Linked DNA regions of Pseudovibrio sp. Tun.PSC04-5.I4. Each later gene encodes a partner of the first gene's protein in a complex. Links are inferred from orthologs where the notes say so. Each region holds a gene or a part of one and is shown on either strand. Other genes may lie near its edges.

The links.
Region 2: the proteins of uvrB (region 1) and BLS62_RS24155 are in contact, whole or in part, in a crystal structure (PDB 7EGT), measured with the Thermus thermophilus proteins. The link is inferred for Pseudovibrio sp. Tun.PSC04-5.I4 from one-to-one orthologs. Residues at the interface, in WP_096411307.1 of Thermus thermophilus: Glu23, Leu25, Arg26, Asp27, Gly28, Glu29, Arg30, Phe31, Arg55, Glu326, Asp327, Phe328, Glu379, Ser382, Gln383, His398, Gly400, Arg401; in WP_096412145.1 of Thermus thermophilus: His654, Arg656, Phe657, Gln666, Asp668, Glu669, Lys680, Arg681, Leu682, Ser683, Lys685, Tyr686, Ala687.

What each region holds. Positions count from the first base shown.
Region 1 is NZ_FNLB01000006.1:3,886,995-3,894,660, reverse strand. What follows is about bases 2,151-5,573. They hold uvrB (excinuclease ABC subunit UvrB), read right to left. Parts: upstream 5,195-5,573; coding sequence 2,351-5,194; downstream 2,151-2,350. Other genes in these bases: BLS62_RS23380 (hypothetical protein), read left to right, coding at 5,431-5,573; BLS62_RS23390 (plastocyanin/azurin family copper-binding protein), read right to left, coding at 2,151-2,219. In the rest of the region: BLS62_RS23400 (DUF3775 domain-containing protein), read left to right, coding at 1-378; BLS62_RS23395 (DMT family transporter), read left to right, coding at 752-1,666; more of BLS62_RS23390, read right to left, coding at 1,758-2,150; more of BLS62_RS23380, read left to right, coding at 5,574-5,916; BLS62_RS30835 (hypothetical protein), read left to right, coding at 5,917-6,417; BLS62_RS23370 (OmpP1/FadL family transporter), read right to left, coding at 6,470-7,666. UniProt on the Escherichia coli protein: The UvrABC repair system catalyzes the recognition and processing of DNA lesions. A damage recognition complex composed of 2 UvrA and 2 UvrB subunits scans DNA for abnormalities.
Region 2 is NZ_FNLB01000006.1:4,073,493-4,080,833, reverse strand. Bases 3,612-6,709 are described here. They hold BLS62_RS24155 (ATP-dependent helicase), read right to left. Parts: upstream 6,315-6,709; coding sequence 3,909-6,314; downstream 3,612-3,908. Other genes in these bases: BLS62_RS24150 (DUF4142 domain-containing protein), read left to right, coding at 6,700-6,709; BLS62_RS24160 (cation:proton antiporter), read right to left, coding at 3,612-3,834. Outside these bases: BLS62_RS24175 (aminopeptidase P family protein), read right to left, coding at 1-104; BLS62_RS24165 (50S ribosomal protein L11 methyltransferase), read right to left, coding at 1,023-1,925; more of BLS62_RS24160, read right to left, coding at 2,017-3,611; more of BLS62_RS24150, read left to right, coding at 6,710-7,218; BLS62_RS24145 (hypothetical protein), read left to right, coding at 7,271-7,341. UniProt on the Escherichia coli protein: A helicase with DNA-dependent ATPase activity. Unwinds DNA duplexes with 3'-5' polarity. Translocates on single-stranded DNA with 3'-5' polarity. Initiates unwinding more efficiently from a nicked substrate than double-stranded DNA.

The DNA.
Region 1 (7,666 bases):
GTTCGTATGATTGTACAAAAAGCGCGTGCCGTTTCCGTAAGCCTGCCAGATACTTATGAGGACGGGCATGAAGGGGATGTTACCCTTGATCCGGAGACGCTGGACAACGCGCATCTTCACGACGGCCTCGCGGAAGAAGAAAATGACGACTCATCCGCAACCGAACTGAAAGAAATCATCGAGGATCTCAACATCGACGAAGCGACTGAACTGGTTGCAATCGCGTGGATCGGACGGGGTGATTACGAGACAGGCGACCTGGACCTGGCCTTCACGGAAGCCAGAGAACGAGCCAATTCTCCGATAGCTACCTACCTCTTAGACCTGCCGCTCTTGCCTGATTATCTCGAGGCCGGTCTCGAAGCTCTAGATCTATGAGAAAATATGGGAACTAGCAGTTTTGCAATTGAGCGATCTGCTTAAGCTCAACCTGTGGTATCTCGAACACACCAAAATCCAGTAATATAGTAACTCTGTAGTCGATGTAATCCGCGTTATCAGGCCCTTACTCAGAAACACAACTGACCGGGGTCACAGGGGGAAACAATGAGCACTTCGCCATTTGAATACCATCGCCAAGATCAGACCAGTCACACTCAATCACCATGGCCAGTAGCGGCCGCGTTAATAGGCGCTTTTGTCGGCGTAATGTTTCTGGTTCTCTTTGTATTCTAACCGCCAGAAATTAGCCGACCCTTCATGAGAGAAACTCAACTTACCCTATAAGTAGACGCTTGCAGGGCACATACGCTTGAAGTACATCTTCGAGATGACTAGGGCATCTGCAAACATTCTTCTTCTTATGGCTGGCCTCATTTGGGGCATAGCATTTGTTACGCAATCCACTGCAATGGAGAGCCTCGGCCCCTTGCAATTTACCGCTATGCGCTTTCTTCTGGCCGCTCTAGTGGTAATTCCGTTTGCACTCCGAGAACGACGCGTTCATTCCACCAGGAAGATCAGCAAAGCCCATTGGCCCATGATATTTATCGTGTGCGTCAGCTTTACGCTTGGAACAGTGCTCCAGCAATTTGGTATGCTCGTCACCTCTGTCACCAACGCAGGCTTTCTAACTGCCGTTTACGTTGTGCTGACCCCAATTCTGGTGAAGGTCTTCTTCAAAGGGCACCCGAATTTTCTCGTCTGGCCCGCCAGCATAATAACCTTGCTCGGCATTTACCTGCTCGGTGGCGGACTGACCACCTTGAACATGGGCGATGCATTCATGTTGATCTGCGCCTTCTTCTGGGCCTTGCAAATGATCTACATGGGCAAAGCTGCAACCAGCTCAGGCCGCCCGATTGCCATTGCAGCACTGCAATTCACCTTCATTGGCGTGGTCACGCTCATCATCTCATTCTTTTACGAGACCTATACTCTGCAAGCCATTCAGGATGCATGGTTTGAGATCTTCTTCGCGGGCGCCCTTTCCGGTGGTGTCGCCTTCACGTTTCAAGCCTTCGCTCAGCAATGGACCACCCCATCAGACGCAGCGATCATGCTGTCCTCCGAAGCCCTCTTTGCAGCACTGGCAGCGGCATTCTTCCTGGGAGAGAGGCTCCCATTTGCAGGAATATTCGGCTGTGCCCTGATCTTCGGCAGCATTCTGCTGGTGGAAGTTGGCCCGCACTTCATCAAATTCCGACGAACGCCCGTCCCTGAATAGTCGCGCGGCATTTAGATCAAACTACAAAAAAAGGCAGCCAACAAGCTGCCTTTCGCGCGCTACGCGCCATACCCATTTATGCACAAGAAGCTTATTGCGCCTCCAGCTTATCCAGTAGCTCGATTAGTTTCTTGCCCTTGCGACCACCCGGCACAACAGATCGGCCACCAGCAATATCTGCAGAACCATCCCCCACATTGATCAGCATCGCCATGCCAAAACGCCCATGCAAGCCACAGGTGACACCGTAAATGCCCGGTGTGTCAAAGGTAACGGACCGATCTGCATCAAGCTTGTTAAACTTAAAAGAGGGTCCACCATCCGGTGTCATTTTCTTGATCGAAACAACAGTGTGGTCGCCGTCAAAATTATCAAATGAAACCGTTGCTCCAGCAGGCACTTGCAACAAATCAGGTTCAAAGCGGAACATGTGTGACAGCTTGGATGCACTGGCGTCAGTCACCTGACTAACAGAGTAAGTTTTTGCATCCTCAGCCAGCGCGCCGCCCAATAGAAGCGCGCTTACAAAAAGAGCTGATAAAGTCGTTTTCATGGGAGATAACTCACTTGCAATTCGGAACTATTATCAACATGCGCTGCAAAAAAGCTGGCCACATTGATCTAACGCAGCCAGCTCAAAAATAAAGCGTATTCCCGATTTAACGGCAAACAGCTCTATAGGCTCTACTTCCTGTAAGTCCGGGTTCCCGGACGCCCGCCTGAGCTTCGCCCGCTGGCAGTTCTGCGTGGCTTCTTCTCGGTTGAAGCGCCTGCAGGAGTTGGCATGTCTGTCCCCGGCCCCATTTCATCAAGGCCCGGTTTGTGAACCTTGCTTTTGCTGGCGCCTTCTTTCTTGGCATTTTCTTTCGGCAAATTGCCTGCCTTGCCGTATTTTTTGGAACCGCTAAACCCACCGGCTTGCTGCTCCACCGTCCGTTGCCGCGCCATAGGGTCATCAGAGATCGCAAGCTCGGTTACCTGAAGTCGCTTAACCTCATCCCGCAAACGAGCCGCTTTTTCAAACTCAAGATCAGCCGCCGCTTCGCGCATCTGTTTCTCAAGGTCCTCAATATGCCCCTTGAGGTTGTGCCCGATCGTAGCCCCTTCCTCAGCAAAGCCAGCATCGACAGAAACGTGATCTTGCTCGTAAACGCTTTCCAAAATATCGCCTATGGAACGCTTCACGCTTTCCGGCGTAATCCCGTGCTCCACATTGTATTCTTCTTGCTTGGCCCGGCGGCGGTCGGTTTCCGCAATCGCCCGTTCCATAGAGCCGGTCATCCTGTCCGCGTAGAGGATAACCTTGCCGTCCACGTTACGCGCCGCACGACCAATGGTCTGAACCAATGAGGTTTCAGAGCGCAGGAAGCCTTCCTTATCCGCATCCAGAATGGCAACCAGCGCACATTCTGGAATATCCAACCCCTCACGCAGCAAGTTAATCCCGATCAACACATCAAATGCACCAAGGCGCAGATCGCGTAGGATCTCGATCCGTTCCAGCGTATCAATATCGGAGTGCATGTAACGCACCCGCACACCGTTCTCGTGCAGATACTCGGTCAAATCCTCCGCCATCCGCTTGGTCAACGTTGTCACCAACGTCCGATAACCCTCAGCCGCCTTTTCGCGCACCTCGCCCAGCAAATCGTCAACCTGTGTTTTCGCAGGGCGAATCTCGATATCAGGATCAGTCAAACCAGTCGGGCGAATAACCTGCTCAGCAAACACACCGCCTGCCTCGACAATCTCCCAGTTACCGGGGGTCGCAGAAACAGCAACAGTTTGCGGGCGCATCGCATCCCACTCTTCAAACCGCAAAGGTCGGTTGTCCATACAAGATGGCAACCGGAAGCCATACTCTGCCAAGGTTGCTTTCCGGCGGAAATCGCCTTTGTACATGGCACCAATTTGCGGCACAGTCACATGGCTCTCATCAACAAAGACCAAGGCATTATCAGGCAGGTATTCAAACAGCGTTGGCGGCGGTTCACCCGGCGCACGTCCTGTCAGGTAACGGGAGTAGTTCTCAATACCTGCACAGGCGCCAGTGGCTTCCATCATCTCCAGATCAAACGTACAGCGCTGGTCCAACCGCTGCGCTTCCAGCAATCGGCCACGATCATTCAGCTCCTGAAGGCGATGTTTCAGTTCTGCCTTGATCGACTTGGTGGCTTGGTTCAGCGTTGGCTTCGGCGTCACATAGTGCGAATTCGCGTAAATTTTCACCAGCTGAAGCTCGCCGGACTTTTTACCCGTCAGCGGATCAAACTCTGTGATGGTCTCAACCTCATCACCCCAAAGAGAAATACGCCACGCCCGGTCCTCATAGTGCGCCGGGAACACTTCAATGGTATCGCCCCGCACTCGGAACGTACCACGCTGGAAGGCCACATCGTTGCGCTTGTATTGTAGCGCCACCAGATCAGCCAGCAACTGGCGTTGTTCAATCTTCTCGCCAACCTCCAGCTGGAAGGTCATCGCCGTATAGGTCTCAACCGAGCCGATACCGTAGATACAGGAGACCGATGCAACAATGATCACATCATCGCGCTCCAGCAAAGAACGTGTAGCCGAGTGCCGCATCCGATCAATCTGCTCGTTGATAGAGCTTTCCTTCTCAATGAAGGTATCCGTCCGGGCCACATAGGCTTCCGGCTGATAGTAGTCATAGTAGGAAACAAAATATTCAACGGCATTGTTCGGGAAGAAGCTTTTAAACTCACCATACAACTGCGCGGCCAGCGTCTTGTTGGGGGCAAGGATCAAGGCCGGGCGCTGGGTCTGCGCGATCAACTGCGCCATGGTAAAAGTCTTACCCGACCCGGTTACCCCAAGCAGAACCTGCGTTTTATCACCATCCCCAAGACCTGACTTCAAATCAGCAATCGCTGTGGGCTGATCCCCTTTGGGTTCAAACTCGGATTGAAGCTCAAAAGGAATACCACCCTCAGACTTTGAGGGGCGCTCAGGACGGTGCGGAACCCATGCATCCTCACCAGACTCATCAGACCGGCCCTGCTCAATCAACCGGGCTAGCGCCTGTACAGTCGCTGTTGCTCCGGTGAAAATGTCTTCCTTGACCTTCTTACTCTTCTTCTTGGTATCCTTCACATGAGTCGCAAGCAGCTTTTCCGCTTCTTCCAGCGAGATATCCAACCCAGCAACCGGGTTCAAGCCACCCTTCGCCCGCTCACGCGGATCATTGGTCGCCCCCATGGAGGTTCCACGCGCGGACTTAGCCGGGGCCTTCTTCGCCTTTGCGGCTGGCTTCTTGGCAGCAGGCTTTTTTGCGGGCGCAGCCTTTTTCTTAGCCGGCGCCTTAGCTTCAACAAGCTGCTCAGCTTCTTTAACCGCCTTCAATTCAGACAGGTCTTCCTCAGCTATCTGCCCAGCCCAGTCTGAGATCGAACCAGACAACGGACTGCCAGATAATGCAGATTGCGGAGCCTCTCCGAAACCGGAAGCAGCTTCATCGGACTCAGGAAGAGAAGAAGACTTGGAGGATTTTGTAGGGCGCTTTGTCATGGGCACACTATGCCGTGAGTCATTTCGAAAAGAAAGTATGTTCTTACTTCGTTCCATCACCTTCAAGTAATCATCCTCTTAAATTGTTAGATTGCTTTTAAACAGCAACGTTGCTCTCCCTTAACCAGCGCACGCGCATTAAATTGAGTGTGTCCAGAGGTTGCCGCAGACTAGTCCTCAACACAGAAAAGCGAGCGCGACGCTCCTTCTCATCACAGCCGAGCAGGACCAACAAAATGAAGAACAAGAATTTAGGCCTCAGTGCAGCCTCCGCATTCGCTGCAAGTCTGTTCCTGGCCGCGTCAACCCAAGCTGCCCCCCCGCAAAACGTCAGCGGCGAAGTGTTGGTGCCTCTCAACTATGTAGCAGGCTTAAAAGAAGACGGTTTGCTGGACCCATCTGTGACAAAAGCCTGCGAAGATAAATATGAAATCAAAATGGGGAAGGAAATATTCGTTGAATACCAGATAAGCGCAACACAAAACAAAGCCGTCGCCTTGGTAGAAGACACTGAAGTGAAGCTCACACCGCTTGGCATCCCTGATACCTATTCCTTCACATCAGACAAAATGCCCGACGTCCTGAAGAAGAAAGGCTTTATGCGTCTTATCTTTACGATGGAAGATGACTTCAATGATGAGGTGGTTCACATCATAGCAGCAGGCGATAAGCCAACGGATAAATGTTTCCTCAGCACCGAAGCTTTCAGGCTGAGACAATAATTGCAGATGTCATGCAAACATCAAGCAAGGAACAGGTCTCCATTACCCTCACTTTCAGCAGTAGTGCTCTTTAGTTATGCGTTACTCGCAGGAACGTCATCTAAAGCCGAACTGATTTCTGAAGAGCTCCTCCTAGTCATTGCACACTACGGAACTGCAGTAACTTCAGGACCGGCATCCTCCGATATGACAGGGCACTGCCAGTCCATATTCGCTAAGTTAAAGGACACAGCAGTGCTTGTTGATTATGAAATCAACACAAGTTCAAGCGGCTCGTATGCAGAAATCGCGATAGCAGGAGAAGTCATCAAACTGACAGCACACCCCATCAAAGCCCACTACAAATTCTTCAGCAACACCTTGCCAGCACGCCTCGTTAACTTAGGCGCTCAAGCCGTTATTTTCAGGCTTAACAGAGCGTTCAGACAACCATCCGTCGAAATAATTTTCAGCAACAACGACCAGTTCGAATGCCGCCTCACAGCCACTCTCCCAAAATAAAAAAGGCCGAAGGATCTCTCCTTCGACCCCAAAATTTCATAGGTAATATCGTTTAAAACGCGACACGGATCTTTGAAGAAACAGCAAAGTTCCAAGAGGAGTCGTATTCGTAGTCTGTGTTGACTTCAGCGACGTCTGTACCAGTGGTTCTCGCAATATTGTATGAACCTTCTCCAGCAGTCTTATAAATAGCACGACCACCAAGAGAAAACTTAACCTTCTCAGTTACATCGTAAGATCCACCTAATCCAAGAGCGTAAAAATCAGAATATGGCCCACCAATACCTTTATCCCATGTCAAAGTGCTGCCAACGCTAAGTTTTTCAGTCAACTGATGACCAACTCCAGCTTCAACAGTCCAACCATCTGAGTAGCCTAGATCACGCACAACACTAGAAGGGGCTCTCACATCAGCACTGGTAAGGTTTACTGCCAGCTTATTAAGTACGCTCCAATCAACCCATTTTACACCGAGCGAAACCAACCAGCCGGGCGCAACGCCACTTTGAACTTTAGCCTCAATGGATTGCGGTAAAGACGCTTCGGCTGATGCTTCCGCAGATATTGGACCACCCAAAAGTGCTGGCAATGAGATCCCAAAATCACCATCGAGATTGAGGTCAATCTCCGACTCATAGGCAACCAGTGCACGCAATGCAATTTCCGGCATTTCGAAGGCAGCGCCTAGTCGGAAACCATATTCACGGTCAGTATTTACTTCCAAAGAAACATCTGTAGAATCATATTTTGGCGCAGTTGATGGTGGAACTATGAGAGTATTAGAAAGCTGCTCGTAATCAACGGTTACGGAGCGAACCCCACCAAACACACGAAGGAACTTCCCCGATGAGACCTCGTGCTTATAGCTCAACATCGCGTCAATACCGAGCGACTCAGCGTTGGTTTCACCAATCGCAAACTTACCATTCCAGTCAAAACCAGGTTGCTCGCTAATAACGTAGGGCTGATTGATGCGTGCAAAGAAATCAATATTGTCTGTAAGGCCAATCTTCGCAGAACCGGAATTTAACCAGACATTGGGGGCGATATCACCTGCACCATTTTTTCCTGGATTTTTAGCCACTGCATCGGCAGGATTGCCACCAATCGTGGTCTTAGCATTCTTGAAATCAACATTACGATCCGCGTAAGTCGACTGCCCCTCAAACGCAAATTTCTCTTTTGCAAACAACAGATCGTAATCTGCAATGCCTTCGGTAGACCAACCGCCTGCAAATGCAGACGCAGG
Region 2 (7,341 bases), 190 kb from region 1 along the record:
ACCAAAAAACCGTCAAGCCCGCGGAGGGCCAGCTCTTCTCGCAGAGCGGTCAACCGTACCGGCCCACGAGACTTATCATTTACTGTATTGAAGCTTTGAAACATGTCCGCGAGGCTAATGCTGATCGCGGCACAACTCAACAGATCAATTAAAAGCTCCTCAGAGCATTACTGTTCATTCTGCAAGCTCCTCTCAAATACATTGGTACACAATTCATGCAAAAAACGCAGATCTGGTATGCAATCCATGCATTTTAAGATTGTGACGTTCTTGAGACATGCGTGTAACGCATAGTCGCCATGCGAAACTATGTATTTTTTTACAAACCGAAATAATAGATAAGTCTGCCTGTCGACGAGACAAACCGCTGCAGCAAATGACCGTACGATGATGAAATTGAAAATAATTATTAAGGAACTAAATGATGATCCTCGCTGCACACCTTATGGCAATGCCGGTTACTGCAACATTCGACGTAAAAGTTACCAAAAAGACTTCTTTGATGAGCCGCGTATGGAAATCTATTCGGAATGCGCGCCAATCAGAAGCAAATGAAGTTGTAAAAGGCAAGCTCCACAGAATCTAAAACAATATTGCACTGCAAAGTGCACAAAAATTAAGAACACAGAATACGGCTGGCAGCCCTGAGCCGCTGAAAAGCGCTTTTAAGCGGCTCACACCGCCAAACACCCCTCCCTGTGTTTGGCACGTCAAACAAACTCCTCCCAGTTGTTTGGCATACCAAGCAAGTTCCTCCCAGTTGCTTGGCACACAAAAAGACCTTTGCTTCCCCAGCAGTTTCCTCCCAATCTGCTGGAACCGGAAGCAAAGGTTTTTTGTTTTCTAAAGCGTGTTTCCCAAAAAATACTCTCGGTTTTCGAACAGCAAACGCACAAAACAAAAGATCAAAGCAGTTCGAAAAAACCAGGTTGAAGGCAAGTTGCTTTGCTGCGTATAGCCAACAAAAAACCCTCACAGCACGAAGCTATGAGGGTTTTAAATCTGGTTCAGCAACTTGCAGCTTAAGGTGACCAGTTGCCTTTAATAAATGTAAGCGTCAGCCAGCCATCAATTTCGTGGCGATGCGACAACTTCAACCCTTGCTGGCCGTAAGCGGAAATAATCCGCGGTCCATGCTCAATCCGCAACCCGGAAAGCACCAGCGTGGATTTATGCGCCAGATTACAACACAGCTTGGCAGACATCTGTACCAGCGGCTTTGCCAGAATATTGGCAACCACAAGATCAAACGGACCATACTCACTAAAGCGACGGTCTTCTAAACCAGCTCCGGTAAACGCCTTAAACAGCGGGCCGACATTGTTTTTGCGTGCATTATCGATAGCTGCTTCTACTGCGATAGGGTCAATATCCGTCGCAAGCACTTCTGAGCCGGTCAATTTAGCCAATGCGATAGCAAGAACACCGGTTCCTGTACCCAAATCAAGCATACGAGAATATTTGTGACGCTTCAGCAAGCGCTGAAGTTCCAACAAACAACCCTCAGTCGTACCATGGTGCCCGGTGCCAAAAGCCTGTGCCGCTTCAATCTCAATACCGATATGGCTGCTACCAACGGCATCCCGATCATGGGCGCCATGCACAATAATGCGTTCGGCACGAACAGGTTTCAAACCCTCAAGGGACTTAGCAACCCAGTTGATGTCAGGAAGAACCTCAACCTCTGCATCGCTTGGAATAACGCCGCCCTCAAATTGATCGAACAAGCGCATTTCGACAAAACTGGTGGCCTCATCAATGGTGGATTCCAGAATCAGCACTTCCGCTGTCCAGATCTCACCATCCTCGGAGTTTTCAAAGACAGCGACAGGAAAACCGTCATCTTCAAAGCGATATTCCATAACGTCAGAAAGTGCTTTGGCTTCCGCTTCAGGCGCAGGAATGCGAACCCGGATCGTGTCCATGCATAAACCCTTAGTTTTGGTGAGCTATCTAAACTCACCCAAAAAATCATTGAATAGGCGTATAGAATGCGCGGCATGGAAAAGCCAGTACTCAGGAGCGTTTCTCGCGCTCCTCTGCATATTCACAAGCAACAAGGCTAAGGATTATTGAACCTGAAACCGGAGTTCCATTCGGGGGGCCATTCAGCGGACGCAACTTCTTCTTAGGCTCAATCACCATGAGTACAATTGCCGTTTCTGGCAGTGCCTCCATAAACGCAACCCATCCATATGTTTCCGTCAACTCACTGGCTTTGATAAACCAACCCTCACACATCTTTGTCTCAAGATCATTATAGCTGTGCTCAGGTGAGAGAAAGGGCCTGCCGCCAAGCGTAACAACACGCCGAAAGCGCTCCTGCTCCCCCTGCTCCTCAGAGGGCGCGAACTGATACACCTCTCCGCGCCCGAACAATGGACCAAAGTTGGTTGCAACCAACGCGTTGTAATCATCATTATCGGTAAGTGCGAGAAGCGCGCTGTAATTCTCCAACGGCAATGCATTCTCAACTTCTTCAGAAAGCACCTCACCGTAATAATGTTCCAAGCCGGCATGACGGGAGAGACGTAACTTGCCCCAGTTTCGATCAACGATCAGACTAGGAACCTTCAGTGTTTTCAGCTTAGTCGCAAGCGCGACACTAAACCTGCTGGACCCAACAAGCAGCAAACCCGGCCCGGTATGACTGGAAAGCCCCAACCACCGCGAAAATGGGCCGAGCGTAAACCCATGCGCAAAAACAGTAGCCACCACAACCGCGAAGGAAAGCACAGCCAGCCGTTCGCCATCGGCAACGTCATGCTCAACTAAGGAACGGGCGAACAAGCCAGAAACCGCAACCGCCACAATACCGCGCGGGGCAATCCATCCAACCAGCACCCGTTCCCTCCAGCTCAAATGCGCGCCAATAGTGCCAAGCCAAACAGAAACTGGCCGAATAACAAACAGCAGAACCAACACAAAGGCCAGATCCTGCAATCCAAACTGAGCAAGACTGGAAAGCTGCACCGAAGCTGTGAGAACAATAAACACCGAGGAAACCAGAACAATCGTGATTGCCTCTTTGAAACGCTTCAACTCCTCAAGACTGGCAAGCCGTGAATTTCCAAGAACCAGCCCAAGAACGGTCACAGTCAAAAGACCAGACTCCTCCAGCACCAGATCTGAAAGGGCATAACAGCCAATCACACAGATGAAGATAAGCGGCACTTTGAGAAACTCAGGAACACGGCCACCCACAAACAGCCAGATCAATCCCTTCCCCAGTGCCCAACCACCAGCACCGCCCAACAGCAAACCAGCGATGGCGCGAACAGCCAAAATCTGAAAACCCTGCTCACCGTGATAAACCAGATATCCTTCGAACATCAAAACGGCGAGTAAGGCCCCAAACGGGTCAGCCAGAATTGCTTCCCACCGCAAGAGCGAGGCAACACGGCGCTCCAAACGAGCTTGCCGCAAAAGCGGAATGATAACCGTTGGACCAGTGACAATGAGGATAGATGCAAAGACAAGAGCCGAAGGCCAGCTGAGCTCAGCTACGTAATGAGCATTAAGGGCACCCAACATAAACGCGATACAGGCTCCAATAAGAACGAGTCGCCAAACGCCCTTATAAACACCGCTAATACGTTGAAAATTAAGGGAAAGACCGCCCTCAAACAGAATAACGGCCACACCCAGCGCAACAGTAGGACGCAATAAATCACCAAACAACGAAGTGGGATGCAAAATGCCTGTCGCTGGCCCGATCAAAAACCCTGCGACAAGCAAAACCACAATCGCGGGAAGTGCCAACCGCCAGGCGAGCCACTGTGCACCAACACCAGCAACAACAATCATCGCCAAAGCGATAACCACATCGTTCATTCGCACCTCCCAACACAACCATGAAGAGAGATAACACAAACTTCCGCAGAGGCAATTAACGCGTGACTTGAAGCTTATGCCCGGTCAACAAAGCCATCCAGCACTTTCTTTAGGCCAGATTTCTCAAAGTCGACGGTCAACTTATTCCCCTCGATGTCACTGATTATCCCATAGCCGAACTTCAAGTGGAAAATCCGCTCACCAATGGCAAAATCACTGCTGACTTCAATGACGCTTTTGGCAACAAGATCGCCCTCAATGGTCGTCGGACCAGCCTTTTTCGCTCTGCGGGTTTGGTTGCCACCATGCATACGGCCATACTGCTGACCAGAAGCCTGCGTTTTGCGGGCGCGCTGCCAGCCGGGAGTTGAGTAGGTATTCTGGAACGCATCGCTGCTATCAAAACGACTTGCCCCATATCCCCCTCCGGAACCACCCGAGTTATAGCCCCCATAGGAGTTTGAGGATTCAACAACTTCAACACTATCAGGGGGGAGTTCATCCAGAAAACGGGAGGGAATACTGGACTGCCAGGAGCCATGAATGCGTCGGTTAGAGGCAAACCACACCTTCACCCGCTTCCGTCCACGCGTCACACCAACATAGGCAAGACGCCGCTCTTCTTCCAGTCCCGCTTGCCCGGTTTCATCCAAAGCGCGCTGGTTTGGGAACACACCTTCCTCCCACCCGGGGAGGAAAACACTATCAAATTCAAGACCTTTTGCCGAGTGAAGCGTCATAATCGAGACCGCATCCTCATTGGCTTCACTATCCCTATCCATCACCAACGAGATGTGTTCAAGGAAGCCAGCCATGCTCTCGAACTCTTCCATGGAGCGGATAAGTTCTTTCAAGTTGTCCAAACGACCCGGCGCTTCAGCAGAACGATCCTGCCGCCACATCTGGGTATAACCGCTTTCATCAAGGATGATCTCGGCCAGCTCCGTATGGCTCATAGCCTCAACCTGATTGCGCCAGTTATCAAACATCCCCAGCACATCCGCCAGAACAGCACGCGCTTTCGGGCGAAGTTCAGAAGTCTGCACCATTTCAGCAGCAGCAGCCATCATCGGAATGCCCTGAGATCGCGCGTATGTATGAACCAGTTTAAGCGTAGCTTCACCCAAACCACGTTTAGGCGTGTTGACGATGCGCTCAAAAGCCAAATCATCAGTTGGCTGCAGCACACAGCGGAAATATGCCAATGCATCGCGGATCTCCATGCGCTCATAAAACCGCGGACCACCAATGACACGGTAGCTCAACCCAAGCGTAACAAACCGATCCTCAAACTCACGCATCTGGAAAGAGGCCCGCACCAGAATAGCCATCTCATTGAGAGAATGACCGTGGTTCTGCAGCACTTCAATCTCATCACCAATAGCACGCGCTTCCTCCTGAGAATCCCAGACTGAAGCCACCTGAACCTTTTCCTCGTCCTCAGACAGCGCTTGATCCGTGAACAAGGTCTTACCCAACCGACCTTGGTTATGAGCGATCAAATGAGACGCTGCGGCAAGGATATGGCTGGTCGAGCGATAGTTCCGCTCCAGACGAACAACCGTCGCACCGGGGAAATCCTGATCGAATCTCAGGATGTTATCTACCTCAGCGCCGCGCCAGCCGTAGATTGACTGGTCATCATCACCAACGCAGGCCACATTGGGATTGCCCTGAGCTAACAAACGCAGCCACAGGTACTGTGCAACGTTGGTATCTTGATACTCGTCCACCAGCATGTATCGAAACCGATGCTGAAAGCTCTTCAAAACATCTGGATGCTCTTTGAAAATGGTGATGCAATGCAACAGCAAATCGCCGAAATCACAAGCATTTAGAATGGAGAGGCGTTCCTGATAGGTCTCATAGAGCTTACGCCCCAACCCGTTTGCAAAACTTTGCGCATCTCCAGCAGAAATCTGCGCAGGCGTCTGCGCACGGTTCTTCCAGCCATCCATGAGCCCAGCAAAGACTTTTGCAGTCCAGCGTTTGTCATCCAACCCTTCAGCGCGAATGATCTGCTTGATCAAGCGCAACTGGTCGTCCGTATCCAGAATGGAGAAGGAAGACTTCAACCCAACCAGCTCAGAATGGCGGCGCAGGATCTTGACACAAATCGCGTGGAAGGTGCCAAGCCATGCCATGCCTTCAACGTGAGTACCGATATAGGCGCCAATACGGTTCTTCATCTCGCGCGCAGCTTTATTGGTGAAAGTCACAGCAAGAATTTGGCCGGGTGTCGCATGTCCTGTTGCAAGAATATGGGCAATGCGCGTTGTTAGGACACGGGTTTTCCCGGTTCCTGCCCCTGCCAAAACCAACACTGGACCGTTGATCGTCTCAACGGCGAGTTTTTGTTCGGGGTTCAAACCTTCCATATAAGCCGGCATGTCCGTTTGACGCGCAGCCATCGCTCGTGCCGCTATACCACCCGCCTTGGGCTGCGGAGCAACCGATGGATCAGCAGGGTGAAGAGGCATTCCGCGATGTAGTGGGCCAGAAGAATTTGCCATTGAACTCGTAGGATCCTTTGAACGCATTACCCTCAAAAATCAGAGGGAGAATCTTCAATACTTAATGAAGAACAATATAGCAACAGCGTTGAAGATGCGAGAGATCTACGAAGCGATACACATCGTTTTGCAGCACGGGTCACCTTCACTCAACTACTCTTGGTCAAATACTAATTTAACCTGCGGCGTTTTACTGAAGAGATCTTCAGAACACTGAAAAATAGGAAGGAGCACTTAGTAATTTAAATAGAAAAATACATTATAAGCTATTTCACAGCGGCACGCTCACTCCATACAAGGTCAAACCCCAAAGATATAGTTTGTAGACTCGTAACAACCTGAAAGAAAAACTATGAATACTGGTAAGTTACAAATTTCTCGTAGAAAAACACTCATCGGCTTATCTGGCGCTTTGCTGGCCACTCCCGCTCTCATCACCTCCGCCAGTGCGGATCATCATGCGGGAGGTGAGTACGTCGATAAAACACTCACAATTAGCCCGTTTTCCCTCGCGATCAGCGAGATGGCTGAAACAAAGGCATCCAACCCATTGGTTCGCCAGTTCGCCAAACTGGAAAAAGGCGAGCAAACAGCTGTGTCGCACCTGATTGAATCCACGGGCGCAATTGCACCGCCACGCCCGCCAGCACTAGAAGATATCTACAAAAAACTTGAAGCTGCCTCTGGAGAAGACTTTGACCGGCTTTATATCTCGACTGAAATTATTGGTCACGAAGACTTGTTGGCAGTTCAAATGCCTGAATCTGGTAAAAATCCGATCAACGTGAATGTTGCAACCGCAACTATCTTGGTACCATTCATCCATACGCATCTAACGATGCTCGCAGAAATTCGCAAACAAATCAGCTAGTTATCTAGCGACACATTGATTGAATCTATCCGTCAGGGTCAACAGTATTCTGATGGTTTCACTTGATCTTACCTTAGGTAAAAACCCCTCTATATTGAAGCTAAATTCAAATTGGATTAGTCG